4 regions of the Bradyrhizobium sp. URHC0002 genome follow, and region 1 is predicted to be linked to each of the others. Evidence: predicted binding sites of a transcription regulator. Region 1 holds the regulator's gene; each other region holds the start of a gene.
What was found. Region 1 encodes LexA, which represses DNA repair genes until DNA is damaged. Its sites were predicted from a motif close to TGTTCNNNNTGTGTTCNG; they were not measured.

Region 1 (3,647 bases):
CCGGCCGCCCGTTCGAGCGCAAGGTGGGCGCCGGCGAAGCGGTGCGGATCTTCACCGGCGGCGTGATCCCTGACGGCGCCGACGCCGTCATTATCCAGGAAGATACGGCGACCGACGGCGATTGCCTCACCATCACGGAAGCTGCCGTTCCCGGGCGGCATATTCGCGCCGCCGGCGTCGATTTCCGCGCGGGCGACGTCTTGCTGACGCGCGGACGCCGCCTCACCGACCGCGATTTGTCGCTCGCCGCCGGCATGAACTATCCGGAGCTTGCGGTGCACCGCCGTCCGAAAGTCGCAGTGCTCGCGACCGGCGACGAGCTTGTGATGCCGGGATCGACCCCCGGCCCAGGCCAGATCGTCTATTCCAACGGCTATGGAATCCGAGCGCTGGCGCGCGCCGAGGGCGCCGAGGTCGTCGATCTCGGAATCGCCGCCGACACGGTTGCCGCCACCGCGCAAGGCATCCGCCGTGCGCGCGAGCTTGAAGCAGATATCCTGATCACCATGGGCGGGGCCTCGGTCGGCGACCATGACCTCGTCAAGCGGTCGCTGGAGGCCGAGGGCACGGCCATGGCGTTCTGGCGCATAGCGATGCGGCCGGGCAAGCCGATGATGCACGGCAGGCTGGGGGCGATGCGGGTGATCGGCCTGCCCGGCAATCCCGTCTCCTCCTATGTCTGCGGCTTCCTGTTTCTGGTGCCGTTGATTCGCGCGCTATCGGGCCGCGACAGCATCCATCACGTCAGAGAAAGCGCCCTGCTGGGTCGCGATCTCGCCGCCAACGACCAGCGCGAAGACTATCTTCGGGCACGCCTCGAAGCGCGCGAAGACGGCACGCTGGTCGCGGTGCCGGTGACCCACCAGGACTCGTCCCTATTGGGGAATCTCGCTGCGGCACGGGCACTTGTGATACGTCCGCCGTTCGCGCCGGCAGCGGCCAAGGGTTCGCCTTGCGAGCTGCTCCGGCTGCCGGAATGACGCCCTGAGCGGCCAAGCCGTAATGCGTTCACCTGAAATTAAGTGGTTGCGGAACACATATCGAACATATAGTGTCCGTTCATGATTTGTTTCGACTGCTAGTGTTTGTGGTTGGGGGTTTTGGGGACTCCCGCGATGGACCCTGACGATTCGAGACCGAGAGACGACGCCAACCGGGGGATTGCTCGCGATGCTTACGCGCAAACAGTATGAACTTCTGCGTTTCATCAACGAACGGCTGAAAGAAGCCGGCGTACCGCCCTCCTTCGACGAGATGAAGGACGCGCTCGATCTGCGTTCGAAATCCGGAATCCACCGCCTCATTACGGCGCTGGAGGAGCGCGGCTTCATCCGCCGCCTGCCCAACCGCGCCCGCGCCATCGAAGTCATCAAGCTGCCCGAGCTTGCCGGGGCCGGCGGCGGCAACGGCCGCCGCGGCTTCACGCCGAGCGTCATCGAAGGCACGCTCGGCAAGCGCTCGGTGAGCGTGCCGACTGCCGAGGACGACGGCAATCGCCCGGTCGCCGTCCCCGTGATGGGCCGGATCGCCGCCGGTACGCCGATCGAGGCGCTACAGACCCGCAGCCACACGATCAGCGTGCCGCCTGACATGCTCGGCTCCGGCGAACATTACGCGCTCGAAGTGCGCGGCGATTCCATGGTCGACGCCGGCATTCTCGACGGCGACATGGCGCTGATCCAGCGCAACGAAACCGCCGACACCGGCGACATCGTGGTGGCGCTGATCGACGAGGAGGAAGCCACGCTGAAACGCTTCCGCCGCCGCGGCGCCTCGATTGCGCTTGAACCGGCCAATGCCTCCTACGAAGTCCGCATCCTGCCGCCGAACCGGGTCCGGATTCAGGGCAAGCTGATCGGGCTGTACCGGAAATATTGACCGTCCGGTTCGCGGACATGCCTGCGACGGCAGCCCCGGCCCTGGGCCGGGGTTTTTTGTGCGCGATTGGAACCCCAAATTGAGTTAGCGCGTTTGTGATTTAGACGCAGTGCGCCAGTCGCAGAAATGCCCAGAAACAAGAAAACGCTCTGCGCCAAGTCCACTCTGATAGAGGCCTGTGCCTCCTGCCAGACACGGGTCAGCTATCTCAAACGAGGGAGCCATCCGATGTGTGACTATAGCCTGCATGCTGTGAAGACGCGGCCTGCCCAGGTCGGCGAGACGCTGATCTCCACGACATTCCGCGGGACATCGACCCGCGGCTTTGCGTCGGAACGCGAACCAGCCGTGGCGGTCTGCATGCTTCCCGGCACCGAACTCGCGTTCGCCGAGGACGTCAGATACGACAACCGCTGGATCTGGACGCGAACCACCGACTGGCGCGTCGGCAAGTTCAACCAGATCGAACCCGAAGTGGCCGATCGCCACCATGACGCGATCGAATTTCCGGACGGAAGCCATGTGCTGGTGACGCAGCTTTGCGAAGGCCAGCGCGCGACCGTGCTGCAATTGCCGGTCGTTCAGACCGATGGCGAACGTACACCGAAGGTGACGGAAGCGCCGCCGGCCGAATTCATCGTGACCGGATAAGCGACGCACATGCGATCCGCCGGTTCAAGCCGGCGGATCATGGTGGTATAGTTTTCGAGAACTCGGCGCCGAGGGGCAGTCGGTGGTCAATAAGGTTACATGGCAGAGAGCCGGACGCGTCACGGAGCCCGGACGGTACATGTTCCGGTACGGCTGGCTCACTATCACGGCCGAAGATCTCGCGATCTGGCAGCAATTCCCCGAGGCGTCGTTCACACTGGTCAATTTGCCGGCGTCCCCCGACGCGCCGGAGGAATTCCACCTCGGCGCCTTCGAAATACCGGCCAGTCCCTCAAGTCCTCCGCTCGACGAGCACTAGTTTTCTGCTTTGGCGCGTTTTCTCCACGCGAACCGGCTTCCAGCCCACGGATCAAGTCCGAGGGCATGCTTCGCTCGAAAACGCTATGTTTCGTCTATTCCTCCGCCTGAAGATCGGCCTCGGCCGGCGTGGCGTCGACGGCGCGCGGCGGCACGACGCGCGGCGCCAGCATGGTGGCGTCGGCCTCGCTCTCGTAGGCTGCGGCCGGCGACCACGGGCGGTCGATCCCCTTGGGTTTGGCCGCCTCGACGACAAATCCGTCACGGCCTCGCCGCAGCGCCATCGCGCCCTGCCGCCGCAGCCGGTCGGCGTCGATGACGGAAGCCGCGCATGAAGCCGGCGCCTGCCGCAGTGTCACGATGAGCGCCGCGCGCTCGCAATCGTCCGAAAGCGCCTCGGGCTTGAACGCCTGCGCGACGAAGCCGCCGCCGGCGGATTGCATCACGCAGCCAATATCGTCGCATGAAACGCCCGAAATGAGCGACGCGTCAGCCGCGGTTCGTGCGTCGGCATCCGCCGCCAGCCACTCCTTCAGCAGGAAGACATCCCGGGAGCCCTTCGCGGCATGCATCAGATGCAGTCGGCCATCCCCACCGCGGACGCCGACATGGCGGCCATCGGCAGAAATCAGAATATCCGGCTGCGGTACCTTCGCCGCCCACAGCGCCGCTGATAGCACCAGCACGGCGCCCGACCAGCGCAGCGGCGTACGCAACAGGCCGAGCAGAATGATGCCAAGGCTGGCCGCAATCAGCGGGCCGATGCCAAACGCCGGCACCCGTCCGACCGCGCCGGGCAG
Region 2 (3,647 bases), 1.9 Mb from region 1:
AATCTTTCCGGAAGTCTGCCGCGTCAGCGTGCGAGCGCAGATCGAAGTACTCGCGATCGCAGCGCTGACGGCAAAGCCGCGCCGGCTCAGCGCACTGCATAAGATCTGCAGCAGCGCACGCTCGCCGCCGAACAGATGGGCGCAGCCGGTGATGTCGAGATAGAGCCCATGCGGCGGATCGAACGCCACCAGCGGCGTGAATCGGTCGCACCAGTCGGCGATGTCATCGAGCGTCTTGCGGTCGGCGACCTCGTCGGCGTCGAACACCGTCAGTTCGGGGCAGATCGCGCGGGCATTGGCGAGCGGCAGGCCGATCGAGAGACCGGAGCGCACGGCCATATCGTCGAGCGCGTAGATCTGCAGCGCGTTGTTTTGTTTGACGACAACGACGCTGGGTGTTTTATCCAGCGCGTCGCCGTTCTGTAAAAGCTTGCGCTTGATGCGGTCGATGGGCAGGCGTGGCAGCCACAGGCTGAGAATACGCCGACGGTTCACTGAACAGGCACTCATCACAATTCCATTCCATGATCCAGCGGCCGACCGGGCCATGACGGTTACGAACCAGTTGCGCGTCGAAGACGGGCGCGCCCCACGCGGTCCACGGCGCTGACGGCGGCGAATGCGCCGCGCGCACGATCCACCTTGTCTCCGCGGTCGAGGGGCGCGGCTCCGCGGCCATCCGCAGTACAAGTGCGGTGACGCCGGAGGCTGCCGCGGCCAATGTAAGTTTGCGGCTGGCGACGAGATCGAGCTGGCGCGCCTGCCCCCAGACTTCCAGCACGACGACGCCGAGCGCATCGCAGGCCAGCGCGTCGGCGGCGGTCCGCAACGCGGCGTCGGTGTCAGGCGCGCGCACGGTCACCAGCAGCCGCGGATCGAGACCGAGTTCGCAAAGCCCGCTCATCGATAGCGCGCCGGATTCGATTTCCGAAAAATCCTGCCGCACCCAGACCAGCGGCCGGCGCGGCGACACCCTGCCCGCGAGCCCCGCGATGAATCCCGTGGCCGCCGCGCTCTGATGGCCCTCGGCGAACACTTCATGCACCACTGCTGCCGCAAGCCCGCCGCAAAGCGTCGCATCCGCTGCCGCATGGCCGAGCGCGACCTTGTTGAGGTCATGCGCATCGCCATGCGTCTCGAGGCGTTCGATGCGCCCTCGCAAATTCGCAAGCGCGCTTGTGCGTGCGGTGCTCATGCGCCGCTCCTTCGAAATTTTGGCCTTTACCGCTTTTTCCTAGTGAACCCGCGGCTGGCTCATTTGTTCATGATATGTTCTAATATAAAGCTAACCGGCAGGGCAGAGTCAATCGGGATCGACGCTTTGGCGATTCATGAATGGAATCAAAGGGATTCAACGATGGATGTGCAACGTAAGCTGGAAATCCTGGCGGATGCGGCGAAATACGATGCTTCCTGCGCTTCCTCAGGGACAGAAAAGCGGGATTCCAGCGACGGCAAGAGCCTCGGCTCGACCGCGCCGGGCATGGGCATCTGCCATTCCTACGCGCCCGACGGACGCTGCATCTCGCTGTTGAAGGTGTTGCTCACCAATGCCTGCAATTACGATTGCTTATATTGCGTCAACCGCACTTCTTCGAACGTGCCGCGGGCGCGCTTCACCGTCGACGAGGTGGTGAAGCTGACGATCGACTTCTATCGTCGCAACTACATCGAAGGATTGTTTCTCTCCTCCGGCATCATCCGCAGCGCCGACTACACCATGGAGCAGGTGGTGAGCGTCGCGCGGAAACTGCGCGAGGAGCATCACTTCCGCGGCTACATTCATCTCAAGACCATCCCCGAGGCCGACGATGCGCTGATCGCGGAAGCCGGCAAATATGCCGACCGTCTTTCCATCAACATCGAGATGCCGCTGGAGAACAGCCTCGCCAAATTCGCTCCGGAAAAGGATGTGCGCGCGATCCGCCGCACCATGGGCCGGTTGCGGCTGAAGCTCGATGAGGCGAAAGCGAACAATCAGGCCGCAACGAAGGCAAAGCCGCCGCGCTTTGCGCCTGCCGGCCAGAGCACGCAGATGATCATCGGGGCGGATGCGGCCAATGACAAAACCATCCTCGACACCAGCGCCAATCTCTACGGCTCCTACCGGCTCAAGCGCGTCTATTATTCAGCCTTCAGCCCGATCCCGGATGCCAGCCGCGCGCTGCCGCTGGTACCGCCGCCGCTCATTCGCGAGCACCGGCTCTATCAGGCCGACTGGCTGATGCGGTTTTACGGCTTTGACGCTGGCGAGATCGTCGACGAGGCGAAAGGCATGCTGCCGCTCGACATCGATCCAAAACTGGCCTGGGCGCTGCGCCACCGCGACCGCTTCCCGCTCGATGTCGCAACCGCCAGCCGGGAAGAATTGTTGCGGGTGCCGGGCTTCGGCAACAAGGCCGTCGACCGCATCATCGCCACGCGCCGCCTGACCTCGATCCGCGTCGCTGATCTGTCGCGGCTGCATATCCCGCGGAAGAAGGCGCTGCCGTTCGTCGTGCTCAGCGATCACCGGCCATCGCCGCATCTGCTCGATGACGCGGGGCTGGTGGAGCGGTTCAAGCCGAAGGCGACACAACTGGGATTTGGATTCTAAACCCGCAGCGTCATTGCGAGGAGCGAAGCGACGAAGCAATCCATGTCTCAACAAGCGAAGAAATGGATTGCTTCGCTTCGCTCGCAATGACGGAGAAAGCACCATGCACCACATCACCCTCGACAACGAAACCGACTTCGACGGCTGGCGCAAAGCCGCCCGCGCGCTGGCGCTGAACGATGTGAAACCGTCCGACGTGAACTGGCGCGTGGCTGATGATGCGCCCGAATTGTTCGAGCCGACGGTGCCCCCGCTCGAGCCGCCCGGCACGTTCAACGTACCGGCCAAATTCGTCGAACTGGCAGAAGTCGCGATCCTGCATCGCAATCCCGAGCGGTTCGCCCTGCTCTATCGCCTGCTGTGGCGGTTGCGAATTCATCACGATCTCATTGATATCGCAACCGATCATGGCGTGGCCGAGCTCGCCGCGATGGCGAAGGCCGTGCGCCGCGACGAGCACAAGATGCACGCCTTTGTCCGCTTTCGCGAAGTCGGCCGCGAACAGAACTCGCACTTCGTGGCCTGGTTCGAACCGGAGCACCACATCGTCGAACTGGCCGCGCCGTTCTTTGCGCGCCGTTTCGCCGACATGCCCTGGTCGATCCTGACGCCGGACGCCTGCGCGCATTGGGACGGCCATGCCGTCTCGATCACGCCAGGCGTGGCCAGGAGCGAAGCCCCGACCGCGGACCGGCTGGAGGAAACCTGGCGGCGTTACTACGCCAGCATTTTCAATCCTGCCCGGGTGAAGGTGCAGGCCATGCAGAAGGAGATGCCCCGCAAATACTGGCGGAACCTGCCGGAGGCTTCATTGATTAAACCGCTGATCGAAAGCGCCGAACGTACCGCGAGCACCATGATCGCGAATGCGGCGACCGAACCGCACAAGCCTCAGAAACGGCTGGAACCGCCCGAAGCAAACAAAATGGCCCGCAAAGACGATATAGAGACGCTGCACGAGGAAGCCGCCGATTGCCGCGCCTGTCCTCTCTACAAGAATGCGACCCAGACCGTGTTCGGCGAAGGCCCGCCAACCGCGCGGATCATGCTG
Region 3 (3,647 bases), 4.1 Mb from region 1:
TGAAGAAGTGCGCAAGATGCTCTCCGACAACTTCCTCAATCCCGACAATGTCGTGCTCGAGCAGAACTCGCCGATCGTGAACAACGGCGACAAGCTGATCCTGTTTGATACCGGCATGGGCACGTCGAAATTGTTCGGGCCGACCACCGGTCGCCAGCAGAAGAGCATGGCGGAAGCCGGGATCAAGCCCGGCGATATCGACGCTGTGGTGCTGTCGCACGCCCATATCGATCATATCGGCGGCATCGTCGGCGCCGACGACAAGCCGTTGTTCCCCAACGCGCAATACTACATCACCCAGAGCGACTTCGAATTCTGGACCGATGAAGGCAAGCTCGGCAGTGACTTGAAGGATTTCGTGGTTCACGCCCGCAAGAATTTGCTGCCGGTGCGCGATCGCATCGTATTCATCAAGGACGGCCAGGAATTCCTGCCTGGCGTGCAGGCGATCGCGGCCCCCGGCCACACCGTGGGTCACACCATCTTCATGGTGACGTCGGCAGGTAAATCCTTCGCCTTCCTCGGCGATCTCACGCACCACGCTGTGCTGTTGCTCGAAAAGCCGCGGATGGAGTTTTCCTACGACACCGATCCGAAACAGGCGGCCGCGAGCCGGGTCAAGTTGCTCGACACGATCGCGGCCAACAAGACCCCGGTCATGTCCTATCACTTTGCTTGGCCCGGCTACGGCCACGTCGCCAAGGCCGGCGATGGATTCCATTATTATCCCGAGCCGATGAAGATGGAGCTCTAAGGAAATGAATTTCCGGGGCCGGTCGACATGGCTGGCCCCGGATGTCCCCTCTCTCGTTAGGGATCGAACGGCCGGTCGCGTAAGTCTTGATCAGCGAATCACCCTCTGCGCACGATCCGGGAGAAGGCCATTGACCGACTAACCGCCTGCCAAGCCGTCCGACCTGATCTACGAGGACACCGGAGCCGCGGCCCCGCTGGTCTATTTCGATATCGTCGGCGCCTACGGCACCATGAACGGTGCGGTCGAGGTCGAGCTGGCGACCCGCATTCTGGTGCCGAAACCTGACGGATCGACCGAGGTCAAATTCATCTCCTCGGGCCGCCTGCGCTGCAACGCCAACGCCGCCATCAATCTGCGCAACGGCCTCGATGCAGCATTGAAGATGCTGGAGCAGCCGCAAGGCAGCACCGCTGCGATTGCGGCGGGGAAGCTGAATTGAGGGGACACCCGGTCTCCGAAGCTCTTATTCGGAGACCGCGTGGCGTGCATTTGTTGACGGCTAGAAGTTGTGGCGACGCGCTGTTCATACACGCGGAATTAAAACCTACCAACTATGTTCTCTTAATGTTCTTGACTTGCCCTCCGGTTCCCCGCTACCTTCGATTGCATCACGAGGGGCGGCATGGTTGCGCGGGTTTCTACCGTAGCCTTTGAGGGAATCGAGGCCCGCGCGGTCGACGTGCAGGTGCAGGTCGCACCCGGCTTGCCGGCGTTTGCGATCGTGGGCCTCCCGGACAAAGCTGTGTCGGAAGCGCGCGAGCGGGTGCGTTCGGCGCTGATCGCCTCTGGCCTGGCGCTGCCGGCGCGGCGGATCACCGTCAACCTCGCACCGGCCGATCTGCCAAAGGAAGGCAGCCATTACGATCTGCCGATCGCGCTCGGCTTGATGGCCGCGATCGGCGCGATCCCGCCCGACGCGCTCAACGGCTTTACCGTGCTCGGCGAACTCGGGCTCGACGGCTCGATCGCGCCCGTGGCCGGCGTATTGCCGGCCGCGATCGGCGCGAATGCGCGTGAGGAAGGCTTGATCTGTCCGGCGGCGTGCGGAACGGAAGCCGCCTGGGCCAGCCCCGATATCCAGATCATCGCCGCAAAATCACTGATCCAGATCGCCAACCACTTCAAGGGCGCGCAGGTGCTGTCGCGCCCGCAGCCGAAAGTGCACGAGCCGGAGGCGACGCATCTCGACCTGCGCGACATCAAGGGCCAGGAGAGTGCAAAGCGCGCGCTGGAGATCGCCGCGGCGGGCGGGCATCATCTGCTGATGATCGGCTCGCCCGGCGCGGGCAAATCGATGCTGGCGGCGCGGCTGCCGTCGATCCTGCCGCCGCTGTCGCCGTCCGAATTGCTGGAAGTCTCGATGATCGCCTCCGTCGCCGGCCAAATCCGCGACGGCGCCTTGACCGCGCGGCGGCCGTTCCGCGCGCCCCATCATTCCGCCAGCATGGCCGCGCTGACCGGCGGCGGCCTGCGCGCCAAACCCGGCGAGATTTCGCTCTCGCATCAGGGCGTCTTGTTCCTTGACGAACTGCCGGAGTTCGATCCGCGCGTTTTGGATTCGCTGCGCCAGCCGCTGGAAAACGGCGAGGTCTCGGTGAGCAGAGCCAATCACCGCGTCACCTACCCGGCCCTCTTCATGCTGGTCGCGGCGATGAATCCCTGCCGCTGCGGCCATGCCTATGAGCCCGGCTATTCCTGCAAGCGCGCGCAGCTCGACCGCTGCACTGCTGATTACCAGATGCGCATCTCCGGCCCGCTGATGGATCGCATCGATCTGCGCATCGAGGTGCCGGCGGTCACCGCCGCCGACCTGATCCTGCCGCCGCCTTCGGAGGGATCGGCGGAAGTCGCCGCCCGCGTTGCGGCCGCCCGCGACCTCCAGCTCGCGCGCTATGCTGCCGCCGGCATGCCGCATATCCGCACCAACGCCGAAGCGCCGGCCTCGCTGCTGGAGACGATCGCGCAACCGGATGCGCAGGGACAAAAGCTTTTGCGCGACGCGGCTGAGACCATGAAGCTGACGGCGCGCGGCTATCACCGCGTGCTGCGCGTCGCGCGCACGCTCGCCGACCTCGACGGTGCGGAAAAGATCGGCCGGCTGCATCTGGCAGAGGCGCTGTCCTATCGCGCGCTGGCTGAAGATTTGCGGCGCGCGGCATAGCGCTCGATCCAGACCCGAAGGATCGCATTTGCGTAAAGCAAGAAGCAAGTGCGTCGCACTGTCGCTTGCTTGCGGTGCGGCAAAAATATCATCGAATCATCAAGCCTGTGTTCTTCGCGTTTGATCCAGATCAATGAAGGCTTGGCCGGCCAGCATCTATGCTGCGCATGCGCAATGACATTTCCTGCAATGGAGCAGGCATGGCGCGTTCCATCCGATTGCAGATGACAGGTTTGACTGGTACCGCACGGGAGCGTGCGGCCGGCTCGACACTGTTCGACTTTGAAAGTGGCAGGTCGTTATATGGGCGACACGTCAAGCAAGCTTGATACGCAGCCGACGCATGAGTCCGCATTTGGGACCAGCCGGCGTGCGGAATTTTTTGTGTTCGCCATCATCGCCGCTTTCATCTGGCCGATTGTCGCCGTTGGCGTGGTCGGCGGATATGGCTTTCTCATCTGGATGACCCAGCTGATCGTGGGGCCTCCCGGCCCTCCGGGAGGATGAGCGCCATGGAAAGCTTAGGCCCCTCACGCCGCGCGCTGTTTCGCGGTCAACTCCTTTCCAGGCCGGTCGCCATCATCAACGGCGACTGCCTCGCCGAAGCCGGCATCGTCTGCCGCTCCTGCGGCGATGCCTGCTCTGCTTCAGCCATTCGCTTTCTTCCGCGCATTGGATTGCCACCCCGGGCCATCGTCAATGAAACCGCCTGCACGGGATGCGGCGAAT
Region 4 (3,647 bases), 1.1 Mb from region 1:
CGTCTCGCGATCAGACAAATACTGGAGCCCGGTCGGCCGCGTCGACAACGTCTATGGCGACCGCAACTTGGTGTGCTCGTGCCCGCCGGTTACGGATTACGCGCAAGCGGCGGAGTGATGCTCTCGTAGGATGGTGGAGCGAAAGCGAAAGCGAAATCCATCGCAGTCGCCACCGCGGGCGCGGCACAATGATGGGTTTCGCTGCGCTCTACCCATCCTACGGTCGCGCTACGGCTTGACCAACGCCGGACTCCAGCGCCACAGATTATCGTTGGTCAGGTGCGTGCCACCCCACCAGCGGTCGATCGGGTTGTGCCGGCTGAAGTCTTCTTTGTGGGCGACAATGGCCTTGCCGAATTCGGTGAGCGACAGCCGGCTGCGCAGGTAGGCTGGGTGCCGGTCTCGCAAATTTTTGCGGTCGAGCGTACGCAGTTCCTCGTCGAGGCCCGCCACGGCCGGTTTGGGCCCGAACGCCAGCCCATCGAGCAGATAGCCATGTTGCCACTCGCCGAAGATGCGCGTTTGGCGCAGTTCGTAGAGATGGAAGAGCGCGCTTGTGGACGAATATCCCCGCGCGATCAGTTCCAGCATCCGCATTTCCGTGGCCCCAAGCCCTGTCGAAACTGACGGCAGTTCGTTGAGCAAAGCGATCAGCACGGGTTTCAGAAGCGGAAGGGCGCTCATGTCCCTGCCGAGCAGATCGAAGCAGGCCTCCGGCGTCGGCGCCCGATACGCCTGCCAGGCCGCGCTGGCCGTCTCAAATTCCTTTTCGGTGACATCGACGGCCGGCGGACGCCACCTGCCAAAGTTCTCAAGCGCGCTCATCTCCAGATCGACAAGACGCAACTTCAATTTCCCAGTAGTCTCAGGATAAGAGCGGAAATAATCGAGCAGCCAGATCAGTTTCAGCTGCGCGTCCGGCCGCACGTCGAACCATAGTTCGACGGTTTCGTATTGCTGGCAGAATTCGGCCAGGCTTCGATTGCGATGCTTTCTGCGTTTGCGTCGGTGGGGCTCCCAGTCCGACCAGTGTGAGGCTCCCCGCTCCCGCTTGTCATGGTCGGTGCGAGGGCCCAGGTGGTCTGCGAGTTGATCTGACGAAGGCTGCGGTCCCCACACAAATTCGAAAAGGGCCAAGTCTAGCACGAGGTCGGCGAGGCCATGCTCTATAAACTCCGGCGTCCACCGTCCAGTCAGGACCAGAGGCTTCACTGCACTCTCCGACGGTACCTACCCACAACAAAACGGGCGCTGAAGACGTCGGCAACTCAACGTCTACAACACCCGTCCGTCACGTTTCAGGCCTTAACCCCTGAAGCGTTTCTGAAACTTATTCCTCTGCCGGCTCCTCGCCGTCGGCGTCGCGCTCAGGGGAGCCTGCCAGAATCTGCTCGGCAATCAGGCCGGAGTTCTGGCGGATCGCCGTCTCGATCTTGGCGACCATGTCCGGATTGGCCTTGAGGAAGGCCTTTGAGTTCTCGCGTCCCTGTCCGAGCCGCTGGCTGTCATAGGAGAACCAGGCGCCGGATTTTTCGACGATGCCGGCCTTGACGCCGAGATCGAGAATTTCGCCCATCTTGGAGACGCCTTCGCCATACATGATGTCGAATTCGACCTGCTTGAACGGCGGCGCCAGCTTGTTCTTCACCACCTTGACGCGGGTCTGGTTGCCGACCACTTCGTCGCGTTCCTTGATCGCGCCGATGCGGCGGATGTCGAGGCGGACGGAGGCGTAAAATTTCAGCGCGTTGCCGCCGGTGGTGGTTTCCGGCGAGCCATACATCACCCCGATCTTCATGCGGATCTGGTTGATGAAGATCACCATGGTGTTGGACTTGTTGATCGAGGCGGTGAGCTTGCGCAGCGCCTGGCTCATCAGCCGCGCCTGCAGGCCGGGCAGCGCATCGCCCATCTCGCCCTCGAGTTCGGCCTTCGGCACCAACGCTGCAACGGAGTCGACCACCAGCACGTCGACCGCACCGGAGCGTACCAGCGTATCGCAGATTTCCAGCGCCTGCTCGCCGGTGTCGGGCTGCGAGATCAGGAGTTCATCGATATTGACGCCGAGCTTGCGCGCATAGACCGGATCGAGCGCGTGTTCGGCGTCGATGAAGGCGCAGATGCCGCCCTTCTTCTGTCCCTCCGCCACCGTGTGCAGCGCCAGCGTGGTTTTCCCTGAGGATTCCGGTCCATAGATTTCGACCACGCGTCCCTTCGGCAGGCCGCCGACGCCCAGCGCAATGTCGAGCCCGAGCGAGCCCGAAGAGATCGTCTCGACGTCCATCGAGCGGTCGTTCTTGCCCAGCTTCATCACGGAGCCCTTGCCGAACTGGCGCTCGATCTGGGAGAGCGCGGCGGACAGGGCCTTGGTCTTATCCATGGAGGATCCTTCGACGATACGCAGGGCAGTGGCGGACATAGTACGTGCTCCTTATGGCGGGGATTCGCGAGCGGGACAAACGGGCGGTGGCAGGTTCGAGATTCGACGGCGCATAGGAATTTCGTACCACGTTTGTTCTATGTTCGCAATATGTTCTTTTTCTGTGAGCGGCGCTGGCCTCTTTCAACCCCTGGTGGCCCGGTTTGATTTGGCGGTGGCCTGGTTTGCCCTAGCGATGTTCAAGTTGATCGCCATTGAAGATGTGCAACATGCCGGAGAAGGCAGGGTGGTCTGCCTCCACGACATACCGAACGGCCCCGGCCCCGTTTGAAAAAACCGACACGATGAAGCCCGGATATTCGTAACCTGAGCGCTTCTTTACCCGGTCGCCTACTTTGAACGGTACGTCTGTCATTTTATCCCCTGCAGGCCGCCTCAGTTGGCGGCCTCCGGCATATCCTTTTCAAATGCCCACGGCTGGCACGAAGGTACAGCGTTGTCTCCCGGAGATCCCACCAGAGGATGAGGCCGATTCTTATGTGTCCGTCGTCCCCGGCTTCATTTCATCCACAGGGAAACCGGAAAACGCCTCGGCGAGGACTGACACCGCAACCGGCAGGTGCCTGCCCGGACGCAGGGCAGCACTTTAAGTTCACTTTTGTACTTTTCCCCCGGAACGGATTGCGCCGCAGTGCGTAATCGCATCGGGCGCGGCGGGTAGTAACGGGTAGAGTAGCGGGGAACCAAATTGTGCCGGGCAAGAAATATCTATCGGAACAAGCAGCAACCTTTCTGAAGTTTGCAATGGCCACCGCCGATCCGGACGTCGCCGCGGGCTTTCTCGAAAAGGCCGCCGACCTTTCGGCCAGGAGTGCAGAGGCGCCGGATGCCAGCCCCCGGCCGCCTGATGTGGAGCAGCTGGAAAGCTAGCTCTCGCGATGAGGCCGCCGACCGGCGGCCTCATCGTTTCTCGGTCCACCGCAGATCGACACCGGGTGACATCGCCTACAATTTTAGGCGTGCTTGCTGTTTCGCCTGAACCGTCCGTCAAGACGCGCGCGCTATGCATTACGACATGCACACACAGGTTGCCTTCACTTCCGAACCGATCCTGCCGATGCTTCAGCAGCATGGCGCCGATCTCCTCACATGGCTGTTGAGTCTCAGCCGCGCGCCGGAGCCCTCGCGGGTGCCGCAGCCGGTCCGGCCCGATGCGCCGTCGAGGCCCCATATGCCGCCGCGGCAGCCTTATCCAACGCGCCAGGAA

Region 2: ACVWVY_RS35540 (ImuA family protein) is a predicted target of LexA. The motif match lies at 1,260-1,277, and genes of this name have one in related genera.
Region 3: ACVWVY_RS06175 (YifB family Mg chelatase-like AAA ATPase) is a predicted target of LexA. The motif match lies at 1,312-1,329, and genes of this name have one in related genera.
Region 4: recA (recombinase RecA) is a predicted target of LexA. The motif match lies at 2,521-2,538, and genes of this name have one in related genera.

What each region holds. Positions count from the first base shown of each region.
Region 1 is NZ_JBSSCF010000001.1:5,411,314-5,414,960, reverse strand. It holds gene ACVWVY_RS26405 (molybdopterin molybdotransferase MoeA) at 1-980, shown strand, start outside; gene lexA (transcriptional repressor LexA) at 1,171-1,878, shown strand; gene ACVWVY_RS26395 (hypothetical protein) at 2,107-2,529, shown strand; gene ACVWVY_RS26390 (hypothetical protein) at 2,669-2,848, shown strand; gene ACVWVY_RS26385 (ComEC/Rec2 family competence protein) at 2,943-3,647, opposite strand, start outside.
Region 2 is NZ_JBSSCF010000001.1:7,308,231-7,311,877, forward strand. It holds gene ACVWVY_RS35535 (Y-family DNA polymerase) at 1-510, opposite strand, end outside; gene ACVWVY_RS35540 (ImuA family protein) at 401-1,195, opposite strand; gene ACVWVY_RS35545 (putative DNA modification/repair radical SAM protein) at 1,358-2,596, shown strand; gene ACVWVY_RS35550 (UdgX family uracil-DNA binding protein) at 2,700-3,647, shown strand, end outside.
Region 3 is NZ_JBSSCF010000001.1:1,291,263-1,294,909, forward strand. It holds gene ACVWVY_RS06165 (MBL fold metallo-hydrolase) at 1-754, shown strand, start outside; gene ACVWVY_RS06170 (hypothetical protein) at 987-1,196, shown strand; gene ACVWVY_RS06175 (YifB family Mg chelatase-like AAA ATPase) at 1,380-2,918, shown strand; gene ACVWVY_RS06180 (nitrate reductase) at 3,222-3,425, shown strand; gene ACVWVY_RS06185 (4Fe-4S binding protein) at 3,431-3,647, shown strand, end outside.
Region 4 is NZ_JBSSCF010000001.1:4,337,948-4,341,594, reverse strand. It holds gene gcvP (aminomethyl-transferring glycine dehydrogenase) at 1-118, shown strand, start outside; gene ACVWVY_RS21060 (hypothetical protein) at 229-1,212, opposite strand; gene recA (recombinase RecA) at 1,331-2,419, opposite strand; gene ACVWVY_RS21050 (hypothetical protein) at 2,610-2,795, opposite strand; gene ACVWVY_RS21045 (hypothetical protein) at 3,131-3,310, shown strand.